2 regions of the Cytobacillus sp. FSL R5-0377 genome follow, and region 1 is predicted to be linked to the other one. Evidence: predicted binding sites of a transcription regulator. Region 1 holds the regulator's gene; the other holds the start of a gene.

Evidence for each region. Region 1 encodes LexA, which represses DNA repair genes until DNA is damaged. Its sites were predicted from a motif close to CGAACATATGTTCG; they were not measured.
Region 2: the regulator LexA is predicted to act here: its motif matches at 1,815-1,828, upstream of NSQ49_RS25460 (YolD-like family protein).

Annotation. Positions count from the first base shown of each region.
Region 1 covers NZ_JBBORA010000001.1:587,169-600,381, reverse strand. Annotated here, with positions in the region: gene NSQ49_RS02960 (glycoside hydrolase family 172 protein) at 1-662, shown strand, start outside; gene NSQ49_RS02955 (hypothetical protein) at 808-2,565, opposite strand; gene NSQ49_RS02950 (LacI family DNA-binding transcriptional regulator) at 2,745-3,857, shown strand; gene NSQ49_RS02945 (DUF4257 domain-containing protein) at 4,082-4,366, opposite strand; gene lexA (transcriptional repressor LexA) at 4,652-5,275, opposite strand; gene yneA (cell division suppressor protein YneA) at 5,433-5,765, shown strand; gene NSQ49_RS02930 (YneB family resolvase-like protein) at 5,775-6,422, shown strand; gene NSQ49_RS02925 (DUF896 domain-containing protein) at 6,566-6,799, shown strand; gene tkt (transketolase) at 7,021-9,027, shown strand; gene sirA (sporulation inhibitor of replication protein SirA) at 9,406-9,843, shown strand; gene NSQ49_RS02910 (YneF family protein) at 9,930-10,145, shown strand; gene NSQ49_RS02905 (DUF6376 family protein) at 10,283-10,723, shown strand; gene NSQ49_RS02900 (ABC transporter transmembrane domain-containing protein) at 10,830-12,578, shown strand; gene NSQ49_RS02895 (ABC transporter ATP-binding protein) at 12,583-13,213, shown strand, end outside.
Region 2 covers NZ_JBBORA010000002.1:111,544-118,015, forward strand. Annotated here, with positions in the region: gene NSQ49_RS25450 (DUF6262 family protein) at 1-53, shown strand, start outside; gene NSQ49_RS25455 (hypothetical protein) at 759-1,511, shown strand; gene NSQ49_RS25460 (YolD-like family protein) at 1,873-2,208, shown strand; gene NSQ49_RS25465 (YolD-like family protein) at 2,248-2,643, shown strand; gene NSQ49_RS25470 (hypothetical protein) at 2,646-3,008, shown strand; gene NSQ49_RS25475 (HU family DNA-binding protein) at 3,051-3,329, opposite strand; gene NSQ49_RS25480 (hypothetical protein) at 3,738-4,163, shown strand; gene NSQ49_RS25485 (hypothetical protein) at 4,160-4,759, shown strand; gene NSQ49_RS25490 (pilin) at 4,979-5,350, shown strand; gene NSQ49_RS25495 (PrgI family mobile element protein) at 5,424-5,768, shown strand; gene NSQ49_RS25500 (hypothetical protein) at 5,765-6,472, shown strand, end outside.

The DNA of each region.
Region 1 (13,213 bases):
CGATTAAATTCTATTATTATGTAGATTATGAGCAATATGATAAAGAGATTGATAGTCCGCTCCGTTTCCATGCCCTATGGAAAAGGGAGTTAACCGATGGGATTGATGACAGCATTTCCAACGCCTTATACAGCTTTGGGGGCAAGAATACGACCGGGGACGGAAACTATGTGATTTTGGATGCCGTAGGGAAAGGCCATTATGTCGGATGTAACTTAAATATCCATAACCTTCGCTTTACACATGAATGGAACTGGTATGGCGAGGGGGACGATATGATTTTTATCGATGGAGAACCATGGCCTCCGTCCCTGCACGGAACAGGAATGGAAGACTACTTTAATACAGCCTGGTGTCCACAGCAGGAGGTCTGTGCGCCATACCATGGCATCATTCTTGGCGGCGGCCCGAACTGGTCTGGGAAAGTTTCGGCGTACCGTTATCATATCCAGGACCCCGTTATGTTCGACAAATCGATTAAAGTAACGATCGAGCACGGCCATAATAATAACCGCAGCGATGATTACTCCAGTACGGCATATTGGTACCAAACGGAGCCGCATCAGGCTGTTCAGCCAATTCTGCCAGTCAAAGAGCGTTTGCCATTACCAGACACGCTCCCGCAAAAGCCGGAAGACTTAAAAACGTGCTTTGATTATTAATAACTGACAATAGATTCTTTAAATGATCCCGAAAATAACGATTGAGGATTATTTAGAGAATCATTTTTTATGTCATTGCATGTATCTGTGAGTGGATTAAGAAGATTCCCGCCAGCATTTTTATTGGCGGGAATCTCGTGATCCATTATTTATAGTATACTTCTAACTCTCCAATCGATGTAAAGGCTGCTGTGCCTCCTGGAGCACCTATAATTCGTACACCATCTCCCCAAGTTTTATCAAAGGTAAAGGTGTAGGTTTGGTTTTTGCCGGCATCTTTGCTGTTTGGGTAAGCAGGTGCACCTTGCAGGTTGTTGACATCTACCCATTTGAAATTTTGGCGTACCTGAACTTTAATATCATTAAACCACCCGCCATCATTAAACATATTACCTGTAGTATATACAACTTTGTTCATGTTATAGGCTTGTGACCATGTATAGCCCCACCAGTCTTCCTGTTTTCTTTCCCCGTTCCAATCGTCTTCTGATTGATTTTTATTGCCGTCATTTAAATACCTTAGATTCGAATTATGTGCACTGTATTTGGAGACAGGTGTAACATTGCTGGAGTTAGCCGGAAGTGCTAAGTTATTATCGCTGCTTTCATTTGCTGGTTCAGTTGCTTTATAAGGAGTAGCTTTAAGTTTTCTAAAGGATAAACTGTATTTTTGTACTCCTCCCATAAAGGTATTGGAATTCAGCCACATTTCTGTACCATCATCACTGATATATTTTGACGGCATTACAACCCCATATCCTCCGTGGTGATGATTAAACCAAGGATAGACACCAAAGTCTTTTGATAAAAATTTCTTCCATGGTCCATAAGGGGTAGGAGATTCATAGAATTCAAAAGTGAATTCTGTCCATGAAGTATAAATGTATCGGTTTAATGGTTTGTTATATACAACACTTCCCTGTGATAGAACGGTGGAATTGTCAGGGTTGGTTGCATGAAGGGTGTTACTGTATACTCTTCTTTCGTCCTGCAGCACTGGCTTTCTCTGCTTAATATTTTTTTTCCATTTAGGATTTCCGTTTAAATCCCCTGCATAAAATTCCCAGGCGGAGCGATCCTGAATTTTTGTTTTAGGAACCCTGGCAAGGTAAAGATTGGTGGGATCTTCAACAGTGTCAATGAATGAATCTCGCCAATTATAATCTAATCCGTACGCATAAACATACCCATCCGAATTGTTCTCGCTATCTTTTCCATAGTCCAAAAACATGATGGTAGTGAAAACATAGTCATCAAACATTGGTTTTTCTTTATCCCAAGTCCATGTTTTTCCCTTATCAGCCGATTTTAGGATTGTTGCAGAAGGTGCATCATTGAATGCCCGCCAGCCTCCGCCCTTGTTCAGATCCTGAACAGCAAGATATAAATTTCCATCTACAGAAATCATGCCTGTCGGCTTGCGATTGTATTCATATGGGTCATTCCAGACAGTTCCTACCTGATCGCCGCTTGAAAGTCTTTTGCCGGTAATATTTTTGGTTGAAGGGTGTCCTGCTGTAATTTGGTTCACCACAATATCTGACCATGGAGCATTTAGGTCAAATCCCTTTCCATCACCATTGGCTGTATACAGCATATCGTCATCCGACCAGGCGGCCGGCCATAAATCCCCATCACTCGGAGTGTTATAAGAAGAGTTCTCTTCGATGGATACGGTTGAAAAAAAAGTACTCTCTTCAGGTGTTACAATGGTATCCTTTTGATCTTTTTTCTTTGCATTTGGAACAGATTTAACATTATTTTGATTCACTTTTCCGTAGCTTTGCCCGACTTTCCCTTCATCTTTCGCAATGGCACCCAGCGGAGAAAAATTGAGGAAAGAAGTACCTAATAGAACTGCACTAGTAAGTATTATAGATGCGCCTTTCAATTTAGTTTTCAACCAATCCACTCCTTTTTTTATATGACTGCGTTGGTTTTACCGGTAAAGTAGATTAACAAAAAATAAATAACGATTACTTTAACGGTAAAGTAACAATTTTAGTTTACCATAAATATATGTTATGCTCAATTAAATTCTGAATTTTTAAAAAACATAAGTGGTATTAACTTCAAATAAAATTGTCAAGCATTGCTAGATATAATACAATTATTCTTAAATGGCATCAATGGTCGGAGGGGAGTTCCATCAAGAAGCGTGTAAAATTAGAAGATATTGCAAAAATTGCTGGTGTGTCAAAAATGACCGTTTCCTTAGCCCTTAGAGGTGATAAATCGATCAGTGCCAGCACGGCTAATAAAATTAAAGATATAGCTGCTGAATTGGGATATATACCCAATCGTATGGCTCAGGGGCTAAATAGCGGCCGTTCACATATTATCGGCCTTCTAATAGGCGGTTATTTACATGATGATTACCAAAATCAGTTTCTTAAAGGGGCGATTCCCTATGCAATGGAAAGGGGCTATACAATCTCCATTGGCCCTGCAGAATGTGATAGCAAGGTAGAGAAGTCTCTTATTGAAAAATACAGGCATATGATGGTAGATGGATTTCTTGCTTTTCATTGCAATGAAGTGGAGACGTATAAACGCCTGCAAAAATCAAACATTCCATTTGTATTATATACAAAGTATTTCAAGGAATTAGAGGCTGATCATGTGGTTTGTGATGACCTTGCCGGCGGCTATAAAATGACCAAGCACTTAATTGAACTGGGGCATAAGAAAATTGCATTTGTATTCGATAAGCATTTAGAGTCGTCCTCAGAAGTTGTGAATAGAATGCAAGGTTATAAAAATGCTTTAAAAGAAAATGGATTGCCTATTGAAGAGCATTTATTCGTTCCTTTTAATTTAGCGAACTATAATCATACGGATTCCAAAACAGTTATGGCTGAGAATCCGCAGCTATTAGAGTGCTTAAAACAAACCAATCGTCCGACAGCATTATTTGTCTGTAATGATATTACGGCATCCTTTGTCTATGTGATTGTCAAAAAATTAGGTCTTTCTATCCCGCATGATATTTCCATAAGCGGCTATGAAGGTGTTTACTTAGGGTCCATAATAGATCCGCCGCTTACCACGATTTCTACTCCCATTATTGAAATGGGGAGAAAGGCATGTGAAATATTAATTGATAAGATTGAAGGGAAAGTTCCATTATCTGAGAGAAAGAAAATTCAGCTAGAACCAAGTTTGTTAGTAAGAGAATCGACAATGGCCAGATAAATAGCCTTCAACATTATTGAGTACCTTACAGTTGACCGAGCTTGCTGTGCTCTTCATTCAAGAAAACGTGACTTTTTTGAATGAAGAGTCTAAGCTTTTTTCATATTGTTATCCATACAAAAATGACTTTGAAAGTTAGGGAACTTAAGATTCCGCAAGTGAGCACATAAAAAACCCCGCTCAGCGATGAACGAGGTTTTTCTAGAAATATCGTCTGCATCTCTCTATTCTTTATGTCTTATTTTTAAGAAATCGAGACATGTCAGCAGTGCATCTCCTCCAAATCCTGCAATCACTGCCAGGAGAACTACCTTTAAGGCAGAGTCAGGATCTGAAGAAACGACCAAAAAAACAGCCGCTAAAGCCCCCATGATTACCTCTTCAAAGACCCCCAGATAGATGAATTTTTTTGTCCTTCTGGGTTTAACCATTTTGCCTTCTTTCCGAATATGTCCAACGACACCAACCAGCCCACCAATCAACAAAGCGAAGGTAATGTTCAAAAACATTTTTTCTTCACACTCCTAAAGTCGAGATTTTTTGAAAAGCGACCTTAGGTTGATTCTCGGTGTATTACCATTATATAGAAAATGAATATAAAATAATATGCATAAAAATACCGAATTTTCTGAATGATAAATTAGTCATACATGACTGTAACCTTATGCTAAAAGAAAAGTATCAGTTACTTTCGTACCGTTTTGCTGATAGTACCAGGTAATAGGAACTGATATCCTTCTTGAAATTGGAAAAAAACAAAAAGCAGGCTGAGGTGCCTGCTTTTTAACAATCTATCAATGCATATGACGGTATACGCCTATCACTTTCCCAAGAATAGAAACATTGCGGAGAATAATCGGTTCCATTGTGGAGTTTTCTGGCTGTAGACGAATAAAGTCTTTTTCTTTAAAGAATCTCTTAACAGTTGCTTCGTCTTCCTCTGTCATGGCAACTACGATATCTCCATTATTGGCAGTGCTCTGCTGTTTTACGATTACATAGTCTCCATCAAGGATCCCTGCTTCAATCATACTTTCTCCCATGATTTCAAGCATGAATACATGCTCGTCAGCAGGTGCCATTCTTTCCGGAAGCGGAAAATATTCTTCAACATTTTCAATTGCCGTTATCGGCTGCCCTGCGGTTACTTTACCAACGATCGGAACATTGACTGCACTGATCTTGGGGATATTTGAAGCTTCGTCCATATCTAAAATCTCAATGGCGCGCGGTTTAGTAGGGTCTCTGCGGATCAGCCCTTTGCTTTCAAGCCTGGCGAGATGACCGTGAACAGTTGAGCTTGAAGCCAGGCCGACTGCTTCCCCAATTTCCCTTACAGAAGGAGGATATCCTCTCAACTTAACTTCTTCTTTAATAAACTCCAATATATCTTGCTGCCTTTTTGATAGTTTCACCATCTTTACGCACCTCGTATGTGTTTTTGTTGTCTCAATTATAGCATCAATTACCATATGATACAAACATAAGTTCGAATTTTTATTGACACAAAACAAACGTTCGGTCTATAATAAAAACATCAAATGCGAACATATATTCTCTTGAGGGTGGTTAATTATGCTGAACAAATTGTGGAAATCATATTCTTATGCTATTATTCTCTTCGTTTTGAGCTTGGCGGCATCGCTTATAATGCTCATACAGATAGAAGCACCTGATACGGAAAAGTTTGTGAAAGTCACTGTTGCAGAAGGGGATTCATTATGGAAGATTGCTGAAAATTTTTCTGCCGAGCATTCAATGTCAACAGATCAATTTATTAATTGGGTTGAACAAAATAATGGGATAGCGGCAGGAAGGATTTTTCCGGGTGATGAAATTGTCATTCCAGTAAAAGCTCTGGATGACCAGCCATATAAAGAGCTTGCCAGCTCAGACCTTAACGAATAAGGAGAAGTTATGAAAGCAATTATTTACTGCAGAGTTAGTACAACAAAGGAAACTCAGGAAACGTCCCTTTCTAGGCAGGAAGAAGAGCTTTTGAACCTGGCGGGAAAAAATGGCTTTGAAGTAGTCAAGGTCATCCGCGAACAGGCAAGCGGATACGATCTTGAAAGGGACGGTATATTGGAGCTTTTAGACTTAATTAAAAACAAGGAGATAAAGGTGGTCCTCATCCAGGATGAAACCAGGCTGGGGAGGGGGAATGCCAAAATTGCGATCCTCCATTGTATTTTAAAAGAAGAAGTCCAGTTATACAGCATCTCGAATAATGGCAAACTGGAGCTTTCAGAATCAGATTCGATGGTCCTGAGCATAGTAGGAATGGTAGAGGAGTATCAGAGAAAGCTGCATAACATCAAAATTAGACGCGGCATGCAGCGGGCTGTTGATAAAGGGTACAGGCCCGAGAAAAACCTAAGTAATCAGGGAGCAAGTGGCGGCAGGGAAAGAATAGAGGTGCCGATAGAGGAAATTATCCGGCTGAGGAAAAACGAGTTAACATTTGCCGAGATTGCTGCGACATTAAGGGGATTCGGCTATAATATTTCCAAAGCAACTGTCCACAGAAGGTATAAAGAATATATTGATTCACTTTCAGAGTAGAGCACTTTTCTTGTCAAAAGTGCTCATTTTTAGTATGATGGCATTTGAGTTTCAGTATTGTTCCATAACTGAAGCTGCTGTATAATAAAAACTTCCATCAGATTATTCAAAGGTAAACTTTTGATATAAAGGAGTTTTAATAAATGCTGCCTAAACAAAAACTTGCCCGAATTAATGAATTGGCAAAGAAGGCCAAGGAATCCGGACTGACTGAAGCAGAAGCGAAAGAACAGACCTCGCTGCGCAAAGAGTATTTGGAGACTTTCCGCTCAGGCATGTTAAACACGCTGAAAGGCGTTACAATCGTTGATCCGAAAGGGAATGATGTAACACCGAAAAAGCTGAAGGAATTCCAAAATAAAAATCGCCTTCACTAATAATATAATTGCAAGGGATACACTGTGCTGTATTCCTTCTTTTAATAGAGGAGATGGTATTACTGCCTGTCTCCGCTTTTTTTACATATGCCGGGTGTTTTTGTGTCAATATAGTAACAAACCGGCTTTTTGTCCTTTACCTAACCCTATTGGTTGTGAAAATAAGGGACACCCGATAATATTATAAGAGTGAAGAATTTCTACTCGAAAGGATGTATTGAATGTTTAATCACACAGATGAACTATCCATCAGTTCCATTCGTACTTTATCAATTGACGCCATTGAAAAGGCAAATTCCGGCCATCCGGGCATGCCAATGGGAGCTGCTCCAATGGCTTATACTCTTTGGACGCGCTTTATGAACCACAATCCAAAAAATCCGGACTGGTTCAACCGTGATCGTTTTGTCCTTTCTGCAGGACATGGCTCTATGCTTTTATACAGCCTTCTTCATCTTTCCGGCTATGATGTATCCATGGATGATATTAAAGAGTTCAGACAGTGGGGAAGCAAGACTCCCGGTCACCCTGAATACGGCCATACTCCTGGTGTTGACGCAACTACAGGCCCATTAGGACAAGGTATTGCTATGGCTGTCGGTATGGCAATGGCTGAACGCCACCTTGCTGCTACATACAATAAAGACAACTTCAATGTTGTTGATCATTATACATACAGCATTTGCGGTGACGGAGATCTTATGGAAGGCGTTTCGGCTGAAGCTGCTTCCCTTGCTGGACACTTGAAGCTTGGCAGGCTGGTTGTTCTTTATGATTCCAATGATATCTCACTTGATGGAGACCTTGATAAATCTTTCTCTGAAAGTGTTGAACAGCGCTTTAAATCATACGGATGGCAGTATATCCGCGTAGAAGACGGAAATGACCTCCACGAAATAGCAAAAGCTATTGAAGAAGCAAAGCAGGACGAAAACCGTCCGACAATGATTGAAGTAAAAACAGTCATTGGCTACGGTTCTCCAAACAAATCAGGAAAATCTGATGTTCACGGCGCTCCTCTTGGTGCTGATGAATTGAAATTAACTAAAGAAGCTTACAAATGGACATTTGAAGAAGACTTCCATGTTCCACAGGAAGTATATGATCACTTTAATATGCAAGTTGTTGAAAACGGTGCGAAAAAGCAGCAGGAATGGGAAGACCTTTTTGCTCAATACAAAGAATCACATCCTGAGTTAGGAAAACAGCTGGAGCAGGCAATTAATGGTGAGCTTACTGAAGGCTGGGATAAAGACATCCCTGTTTATGAAGAAGGTAAGAGCCTTGCCAGCCGCGCTTCTTCCGGAGAAGTGCTAAATGCTATCGCTCAGAACCTGCCTTCTTTCTTCGGCGGATCTGCTGACCTTGCAGGATCAAATAAAACAATGATTAAAGGAACTGGTGACTTTACGGCTGAATCATTTGATGGCCGCAACATCTGGTTCGGAGTACGTGAATTTGCTATGGGAGCTGCCTTAAATGGAATGGCGCTTCACGGCGGATTAAAGGTATTCGGCGGAACATTCTTCGTGTTCTCTGATTACCTTCGCCCGGCAATTCGTCTGGCTGCTCTTATGAACCTGCCTGTAACATATGTATTTACCCATGACAGTATCGCTGTCGGTGAAGACGGCCCTACGCATGAGCCTGTAGAACAGCTTGCCGCATTGCGTGCAATGCCAAACCTTTCTGTTGTCCGTCCTGCTGATGGCAATGAAACAGCAGCAGCCTGGAAAACAGCAATTGAATCAACAAATAAGCCAACTGCATTAGTATTGACTCGTCAAAACCTGCCTACATTAAAAGGGACGGATTCAGCGGCATACGAAGGTGTTCAAAAAGGCGGATACGTTGTATCACCAGCTTCTAACAGCAATGCGGATGTATTATTGCTTGCTGCAGGATCTGAAGTCAGCCTCGCAGTTGAAGCTCAAAAAGTGCTTGAAGGCGAAGGCATCCATGCATCTGTAATAAGTATGCCTGCCTGGGATCGTTTTGAAGCTCAATCAAAAGAGTACAAAGAAAGCGTAATTCCTAAGACAGTCAAGAAACGTCTTGCCATTGAAATGGGATCTTCACTTGGCTGGCATCGTTATGCTGGAGACGAAGGCGATGTTCTTGCCATCGATACGTTCGGCGCGTCTGCACCAGGAGAAAGAATTATGGAAGAATACGGATTTACAGTAGATAACGTTGTAGCACGCGTGAAAGCATTGCTGCAGGGATAATAATAACAGTGAAGGGAGAGCTGATAGGCTCTCCTTTTTTTGATTGGATTTGATGAGTAGGCATGAAGAGAGAAACAAGAATTAGCCGCCATATAGGCTCAGAAGCCACCAGAAAGAGAAAAAGCCGCAGCTAAACAGTGAATATTCAAGCCGTCATTAAAATCAAGATTACAAGCAGTCAAATCTGGGAATATGCCATAGTGAATAGATTTTTGTAAAGAGCAAATCGGCAGATTTCAACCACCATGAATCCTCATAATCCACTGAACTCTTCGCTTTCGACAAAATTAGTGATAGTTTTTAACATCTTCAGACACATTCTTTAGAAGCGTTTACTTATAATTGAAAGAAATGGATTGTCCCGGAAGGAGGGGCCAGATGAGAGCTTATCAATTGTATTTAATAGAAGATGAATTTGCGTCCCATTATTTTGGCAGAGAGCGGATGTTTTTTCAGTTGTTTGAAGAGTATGAGCGTTCGTCAGGTGAAATGAAGTCGATTCTATCGAAGCAAATTGATTTTGTGACTAAGCCAATCCCGGGTTTGAAAGTGCATCAATATATCCATCAGCAGCTGCAGAGAAAAAAGGACTTTATCATAGAAAAAAGTGCATACTATATAGAGATGAGCAAAAGAAGCAGGGCGAAGCTTGAAGTATTTGAACGAAGCCTGGTATTAGAAGCGGCGGGCAGCTATGAGGCTGAGACAGTTTTTTTCGAGGTGCTGCGAAAAAGCGAGTCTTCCTTTTTGGCTGTTGACCTCCAGCATAAGCGCTATGGGTGGCTAAAACCGATTAAAGAAAGAAAATTCGTCTAAAATAAGAGAAAAACTGAAGCAAATATTGTATAATAACCTTTGGTCTAGTACACTGTATGATAGACAACATGAAGGAGGAAGTTAGTATGGGTATGTACATTCTAGTTGGTGTACTGGCGCTTCTTGCCGGTGTAGCACTAGGATTTTTCATTGCTCGAAAATATATGATGAGCTACCTTGAGAAAAATCCGCCAATTAATGAACAAATGCTTAAAATGATGATGATGCAAATGGGCATGAAGCCATCTCAAAAGAAGATCAACCAAATGATGAATGCCATGAACAAGCAGACTGGCAAGTAATCAGGGACAAGCGGCCCATTGGAAGCCATTTTTCTGTTATACTAACAGGAAGGTGGTTTTTTTATTTATAAATGAAACCTTCCTTTCAAGCAGACCGTATATAATACTATGACAAATCATGAAAGGAACGAGCAATTTTGAAGAAAGTAATCTTAATAGGGCTCCTTACCATTTCCATGTTATTAAGCGGCTGTTCCGTTCTGGGAGAAGTTAATAACTCCATTGGCTATGTTAATGAGGCGACTGAGCATATTAATACATTAAGCAACTTTGCCGAAGAGGCCCCGCAGCTGATTCAGGAAGCGGCAGCAGACCCGGCAGCAAAGCAGGAACTTGAAGACAGGTTGATGACTCTAAAGCAGGAAGTTGAAGAATTTATCGCCATTCAGGATATACCGAAGCTTGCAGAAGATGTTCATCAGGAGCTTGTGACCCAGAATGAAACGCTTTTGGCAGAGATCAATAAAATTATGGAAAATGGCAACCTTGCGCTGGATCAGCTGGAAAATTCAGAGCTGTTCTCAACAATTAATAAAGCAACAAGCCTGATAAATCGAATAGAAGCATTAGGGCAATAAAGCATCCATCCGGGTGCTTTTTTTTGTTGCGGGAAAAATCTTCCTTATTTTCTTAATATTTGATAAACTATTTAAGCTATGATGGATTTCGGAGGATGAATGGGGTATGAAGGTTTTTTTTGATTTAATGTGGTTTTTTAAACAGGAGAAAAAGGCTTATATAAACGGGATTATCCTGCTGCTTTTTGTGGCAATGCTTCAGCTGGTCCCTCCAAAGGTAGTGGGGATTGTTGTCGACTTGATTAAAAATGGCAAGCTGACTGCGCAAGCATTAATTATGTGGGTTGTAATTCTGATTGTGGTTGCCCTCATGATGTATGTGCTCCGCTATTATTGGCGCATTATGATTTTCGGTTCAGCCGTTAAGCTGTCCAAACTTCTGCGCAACAGGCTTTACAAGCATTTTACCAGTATGTCGCAGGCCTTTTATCAGAAAAAGCGGGTAGGGGATTTGATGGCGCATGCGACCAATGACCTGCAGGCTATCCAGCAGACGGCAGGGGCTGGAGTGCTAACTTTTGTCGACTCCCTTGCGACAGGCGGCTTCGTTATTATTGCAATGGCAGCAACAATCAGCTGGAAGCTGACACTGATCTGTCTGATACCGATGCCTCTTATGGCACTTTTGACAAGCTGGTATGGAACACTTCTTCATAAACGGTTTCACAAAGCTCAAGAGGCTTTTTCTTCACTGAATGACAAAACTCAGGAAAGTGTTTCAGGAATTAAGGTGATTAAAACATTCGGCCAGGAAAAAGAAGATATAGAAGATTTCCGCAGACAGTCTGAAGATGTAGTACAAAAGAACATGGCTGTTGCTAAGGTTGACTCTTTGTTTGATCCAACGATCAGCATTATTGTAGGGATCTCTTTCTTCTTGTCTATTGCATTTGGGTCAAGGTATGTTATTGCAGGAGAACTGACAATCGGACAGCTGGTTTCATTTACAACTTACTTGGGTCTCCTGATTTGGCCAATGCTTGCCTTTGGCTGGCTGTTTAACATCGTCGAAAGAGGCCGCGCATCATATGATCGAGTCTCTTCACTTCTTGCAGAAGAAATCGAAATTAAGGATGATGAATCAGGCATCAATGAAGTTCCATGCGGTAACATTGAGTACAACGTCGAGGAGTTCGCTTATCCGGGTGAACAGGATCGGCTGCTTAAGGATATTCATTTTAGATTGGAAAGAGGAGAGACGCTCGGCATTGCAGGTAAAACGGGTGCGGGAAAAACCACAATTCTAAAGCTTTTGTTTCGGGAATTTGAAGGCTATAAAGGAGAGATATTTTTTGCAGGACATCCTATCAGCCGCTATAAACTCGGTAAGCTGAGAGAGGCTGTTGGCTATGTCCCGCAGGAGCACTTCCTGTTCTCGGCCACTGTTGCTGAAAATATAGCTTTCACAAAGCCGGATGCAAACCCTGAAGATATTTATGCGGCAGCCAAACTGGCCAATATCCATGATGATATTCTCGAATTTACAGAAGGTTATCAGACTGTTGTCGGTGAAAGAGGGGTCTCTCTTTCCGGAGGGCAAAAGCAGCGAATTTCCATCGCAAGGGCACTATTGATGAATCCGGAAGTATTGATTTTAGATGACTCCCTTTCTGCTGTTGATGCCAAAACAGAGGAAGCAATTCTCAGTTCCTTGCGGGCTGAACGGTCTGGCAAGACAACAATTATTACAGCTCACCGGCTGAGCGCCATTCAGCATGCGAATCTCATATTGGTGATGGATGAAGGGGAAATTGTTCAGAGGGGAACACATGATGAACTAATGGCTGAAGAAGGCTGGTATAAGAATATGTATCTTCGCCAGCAGCTGGAAGAGCTAGTGGAGCATGGGGGATAAGACTATGGAAAAGACACCGATTATGAAGGGGAAAGAGCAGCGGAAGGTTCTTTTCCGGCTGCTTTCCTATACAAAACCGCATAAAAAAACAATCACACTTGCCTTCAGTCTTCTTCTTTTAACAACGATTGGAGACCTACTGGGGCCGATACTTGTTAAAATATTTATTGATGATTATTTAACACCGGGAAACCTGGTTTTTGAGCCGCTATTTGCCCTTGGTGCAGCCTATCTGGGCATTCAGATCATGAATGTGCTGGTATCCTATTTTCAGCTGCTCAAATTTCAGGAAATCGCGCTGAAAATCATTCAGCAGCTTCGAGTGGATGTCTTTTCAAAAGTACAGTCACTGGGCTTAAAGTACTTTGATAAAACGCCAGCGGGAAGTATTGTTTCTCGCGTTACCAATGACACAGAGGCAATTAAAGATATGTTTGTCAGTGTACTGGTTACCTTCATTCAGGGTGCCTTCCTGCTGACAGGTATCTTTGTGGCGATGTTTATCCTGAATGTAAAGCTTGCCCTGTTTTGTCTCGTAATTCTCCCAATTCTTTTTCTGATCATCCGGACTTACCGTAAATACAGTTCGGTATTCTATAAGGACTTAAGAGAAAGGCTGAGTGAGCTGAATGCAA
Region 2 (6,472 bases), on a different contig from region 1:
AACTAAAAGAAACACGTAAAGTTGAGCTAGGGAATATTTATGACAAGATATAGTAAGGGTATCATTCCAACTCAAAATATCTGATTAAAAAGTCATGAAAAATAAAGTGCGATACATTTTAAACATGACTAATTTGTATCGCCCTTTTATTCAATTAAATTCTATAACGGTATAACACCTTAGCTTCTATTTTTGTTGAAGATTATTGCAAGGCATTATTGAACAAAATCTACCCCCGTTGTTGTTAAAATCCTCCACCATACAGTTCGAACTATCTCCTGGCTTAGCGTTTGGATTCGTTGATATATGAGGATTATTTATGTTTTTCTTACGTCTTCAATCTATAAATAGAGCAAATGTTAAAATCATTATTACCTTTTTTTTAGAGCCGCGAAATAACCTCTGATAAACTGATTACATTCAAATTGTAGACCTATTCTTTCTTATATGATGGGTCTTTAAAGTGTTCCTTAACCTCTATGAGCTGCCCTATAAAAATTTTTTCCTCATTATTTATTAGTGCAGGAAAATTATCCTCAACCTAAAGCCTTGATTCGAGATTTAAACCACTTTTAATTCTTTGAGATCATAGGGAATAATTACCGTTTTCCTCGTTTATCCATTTTTGGGAAGGTTTTATATAGCATATCTCGAAAATTAAAATATGTATTATTTATTTACAAAGGGGGAATGTGAGAACAATTTTTTTACTCCAATAAAGAGCAAGAAAGAAAAAAACAACAAAAAAGGAGAGAAATATGAAAAAGATAATTCAATTATTAAGTGTCTTTGTTTTAACAGTAAGTATATTATTACCTTTTTCTACAAATGCCCAAACTAGGGAAATTCCTCCCCAACCTCCTCAAGAAGTACTCAATGAAGAAACAGGTCAAGAATGTGGATGTGAAAACGATAATAGTGAAAATTCATTAGTGAAAGAATCCATTAAAGTAGAGGATACAACAGTAATCAATAATTTTAAATCTCAGTATAATCAGTGGGAATCTTTAGGAGTAACTTATTATAATACCAATGAGTTTAATTGGAATGAAGTTACACTAACAAAATACGAAAATGGTGACTCTTCATTAGTTGTACCTTCTACCAAACTTGAACAAGGTGGTAATTTAGTATTTCTAATGGCTGGTTATTCAGTGGAAGATGGGGAGATTCTAAACCCAATTTTGATGGAAATTGACCCACAAGAAAATGATGAACGGCCAAGTGTCGAATATAAAACCCTTGATAACGTTGCTGTTGCTGGATTCTTATTTAGTGAGGATGGTGAATATTTAGAAAAGATCGAATACCCTGATAATCAAGTGAATGGCTATTGGAACGATGTTGCAAAGTGTATTAAGAATTCTTGGAGTAAAATCCCAAGTTGGTTAAGGACAGTTTGCTCTTCTGCTTGTTTCAGCGTTGTATTTGGAGGTAATATTTGGGGTGCTGCAGTTTGTGCCGGATGTTTAGGTGGGCATGTAATGCATTGCATGATGAGTAATGCGTAATAATAGCATCAGTAAACAAAAACTAGTTGTGCATGGGTTAATATTCCTTATAGCCACTATTTTAGCTGTTATATATTATCCCTCTGGAGTCTCGACAATTTGTATAATAGCGGCTTGTTCATCTGTATTCTTTCTAGGTAAACCAGCCTTCTCAGGGAAAAATAAAAAAGATGTTGATTAAAATATAATAAAGGAATAAATCAACAAAATTTAAACCCATCATCTGAGATGGGTTTCTTTTAATACTCAAAACCTTATTGAATAGCAAGATTGAAAAAAGGATAAAATTATAATACAATAAAAAGAACATATGTTCGATAATTTAGCAAAGGATTCATTTGTAGAGAAAAGAGGGGACAAAATGATCCGCGATAGAGGTACTAAAAAGTGGGTTTCACTAATGTTACCTGAACATGTAAAGATGTTGAGGGAATATAACGCAAATTATAATAAGATTCCAAAACCGTCTCTTGATGAACAGAAATATGAACAGTTTAATGAAATCGTATCTGAGGCTATGGAAATGAATAATACCTTGGAATTTGCTTATTATTTTCAAGGGGATATCAGACAATATATTGGCAATATTCACTATTTCGATGTATTAAAAAATGAGTTAAGAATTATTGATCAACGGGCTGAAAAGCACTTTTTAAAATTAGAAAATATCATGGGCATATCAAACTACTATGAATAATATTCTAAAAAAATTGAGCAAAAGTAAGAGTTGGACTAAATGGTAAGGATTATCTATATAAACATATCTTTAATGAATGAATGTTTGAAATTAAAAAGATTTATCGAAAAAAGTCTTGATAACAGAATAAAATGGCAGCCAGCTCATTTTATGCCAGAGCATAGGGCCATGCTTAATCGAATAACAATCGACGACAAAAAGCAAAAAAAGCCTCAGTTGGATGAACATGAATTTGAGGAAATAGGTTATATTGTCATGGAATCCTTAAAGTGTACCATCCCAATTAAAGTGACGATTTGGAAAGACGGGTTTTTTATGTTTAGAACCGGAATCGTAGATAAAGTGGATATGCTAATGAAATATTTACTCTTAGAATCTAATGGTGAGTTATTAAGGATATCTATTCACGAAATTACGGCTGTTGAGAGGATATAAAAATGACCAGGATTCCAGATAAAGACCGGGATATTTTAGAGCAAGCTATGTATCTCCCGATGCTCCTTACCATTCTCGAAAGGGATCGAATATTATTTGATAAAGGTTCCTTCAAACTTAAACAACCATACTTGGAACTTATTGATGAGACGATAAAGGCCGTTCAATATGATCTAAAAATAACTAAAGATGCAATGAGGAAAGGTCAAATGAAGGTTGAAGAAATCACCCGGGATGAGGCTTTCACGATGTTTTTATTTATTTACAAAGGCTATGAGGAAAAACATAATTATTTTAATCCAAGAATTCGAAATAGGGTCCAGGAACTAATGGAGTTTTACCTGTATAAGCGATTTAAATATTAAAAGCCCTTAAGAAGGGCTTTACTACATTTAGAACCAGTTATTTTAACTGTTTTTCACTGCATCTTTCAGTGCTTTACCTGGAGAAAATGCTGGTACTTTACTCGCAGCAATTTCAATTTCTTCACCAGTTTGCGGATTACGCCCTTTACGAGCGGCTCTTTCACGAACCTCAAAGTTACCAAAACCTAAAAATTGGGCTTTTTTCCCTTCTTTTAATACATTAGTAACTGCTTCAAATACTGCATTAACAGCTTTTGAAGCATCCTTTTTGGAAAGCTCACTACGTTCAGCCACTGCATTTACAAGTTCTGTTTTATTCATTTTGGTCACCTCTAGAAAAATTTGGAATCATCAATTTATGTTGCACTATAAGTAATAGCATATAAGCTTGTTTATATTCAAGAAAAATAATCTCTTCATATTTTACTACTTTACCAGCTTGAGTTTAAAATCTGCTAAAATCACTTCACTTTTACTTTCGTCACAGCTTTAGATTTTTTTGCTGCCTTCCCTAATTCCTTCAGCAATGTTTTTTTATCCTTTTTAGAAGCCATATATTCCCCACCTGCCCTCTTATTTCGTTCGTTAATTTTTAGTTTGTCCAAATTAATAAATTCTAAACGTACTATACTCTCCACTAGATGAATAGATTAACAATATAACTATTTAACATTTTGACACTGGGATAAAAGAGGAGAGAGGGGCTCTTTTAGAAGAGGGGGGAGTATATTGAAAGCAATCAATCCAATTTTTGATAACAAAAATAAAAACAAGCTATCCGTAACTCATACACCCAATGTTCGGAAAAAGCCTGTAACGAAGGCTGAGGGCAGAAAAGAAAGATGCGATAAAAAGAAAGATGTGAAGATACCATTCAATGACGAAGAGAGGGTATTAATTAAAAGGCTTGCTAAAATGCGTGGCCTGGAACCGACTCCTTATTGCACTTTGTTAATCAAGAAGGCGCTCAAGGAAGAGCATCATTTTCCTCCCTGTTATTACAATCCAAAAGGGAAACCTTATCCTGCAAAACTTGAAGTTCATTACCATGATCAGCTTTTTGATTATAAAGTTAAATGGGATTGTAGTCTAAAAGAGGCTGCCTACAGGATTATAAGTTTCATGCTAACCATTGAAAGAAGGTTATTGTTATGAATAAAACCAGATATGGTCAATATGAAATATATGAAGAAGAACTTGACGATTTATCTTATCAACCAAGTGGATTGATTGATAAGTTAATTTTTAATCTGGGTAGAAGCTTATATAAATCTCAAGAACTTCAATACTCTTTTTCTGTGCCTGCATCTGAATACTTAAGGGGAGAACTATTTTGCAATGATGTATCTGAAGCCATGGAGTGTAAATTCACGCAAAGAGATCTAATAAGTTTACTCCTTGACGATTTTTTGTATCAAGCAAAACAACGAAACAATCCATATGATCTTTATCATGAATTAGATATAAGGAGTGAACACTCGTTAAAGGTGAATAGCTATGAAGGTGGGAATAAAACATATAACCGTAATACATCTAAAGGAAAAGAGCGTATATTTGAATGTACCATCAGAAGAAAAGAAGCCTTACGACTGGAAGTAATTTTAAGTGATATAGCAGAATTAGGGGAAAACAAATCATTTACAGTTAACCAGGTGCTAAGAATTCTTTATAGCGACTTTATACAGAAATATAGAACTGGAAATTTAACCAACGTAATAGAAAATATTGTTGCTCGTTATAGAAACTTATAATCCTTATTAAAGTTGGTACCATAATTTAGGATTTCACGGAGCAATAGGCCCTTCAAAAAACAGGAATAAAGGCTTGACCATATCCAATATTTACATTATTATGATGATATATAAATTAAACCAACGGGAAAGCCCCGAAGAACTAAGAGCAGATACTTTTTGTATCTGCAGCTCTTAGCTTCTTCGGGGCTTTTTTTGTTCCTCGAAGGAGGTGGAACCATGAAAAAGTCTATGAAAAAATTATTTCCATTTGTAGCGTTAACTGCAGTATTTGCCTTTTCTTTACTTCTTTTCTCTCCAGAGGAAGCCGCAGCAGCTTGGAAAAAATCCGGTATTACCCCTCAGGGAAATTTGCAAAACAGTAAAATTTACACCGATCTTGCTAATATTGTTTACTTTATTACAGCTGTAGGTGGATTCTGGGTTATTGGATGCCTATTATTCGCGGGTATGAGACTCTCAGCTGCTCAGGGCGGAAATCCACAGGCCCGAACGCAGGGCTTTATTGGAATCTTAATGGCTGGACTTGGAATTTTCATTATTGTTAAAGCAACGACTATTGCTGGTTGGTTTGCAGGATTCGGATCCTAATTAGAAATTCAAATAGAAAAACTCATACCCCTCTAAATTATTAGAGGGGTAGATTTTTAAAGAAGGTGCTCATTTGAGAAAAGAAACTGTTCCAATTGATATGTCCTCTGAACAAAAAACAATACTAGGCTTTATCTCTATAAGGCAACTTATCTACCTCATCATTGGCGGGGCCATTTTATATACATATATCCCCATAGTCTTTAACATATTCCCGCATTTTATCGTCGGTGGGATAGCTGCTCTTATTTCAGCAATTCCCACACTGGTTTTTATTTTCATATTTGGTTTTTGGAAAAAAACAAAACTTCATCTAAATTTTGACCACTATTTTCTAATTAAGCTTAATTACGGAACACAGATAGGCATTTGGCGGAAAGGTAGCCGTTCTAAAAATTGGAAGGTGACTAATAAATGATTGAACTTATCGTAATGGCAATCTTCGGGGTTGTTGCTTATGTATTTTACAAAATGATGTTGAAGGAGCCCATTCTCCCTTGGAAAGAAAAAAAAGTTTATGAATCAGATACCCCATCAAATAAAAAGAAACAAAAAAAGAAAAAGCATGAGGTTTCAATCGAAGAAGAGCCAAAGCTTTTTCAAGAGTTATTTGATGAAGTAAAGGACATATCAAACCATATGATTAGGTTTAATGATAATTCCTTCACCATGATAGCTGAAGTTGAGCCGGTCAATTACTTCCTTAAGAGCCAAGATGAACAGGAAGCGATCGATATGGTTTTTGAAAGTTGGTTAGCTGCCATTAATTACCCTGTACAGTTTTACCTACAAAATCGTTTTATAGATATTTCTGAACCGGTTCAGCAAATGAAAGAGAGCATGAGAAATTCAGAAGACCTTAATGAAGCAGCATTAAGTTTTGGCCAATCAATGATTGATGACTTACAAAATTGGCAATCACAAACACCACGTTATGAGACTAAGAGATATCTCATATTTACTCATAAAATCAACGCAAAGGACATTTCAGCTGATTCAGCTGAAGAATTAGAAGAAAAACTTGTTGAGAAATCATTTGCTGAATTAATGAGGAGATTGAATGCCGCTAAATCTCAATTAAGGAGAGCGGAAATGAATGTTTCTCTTCTTCCTACAGAAGGG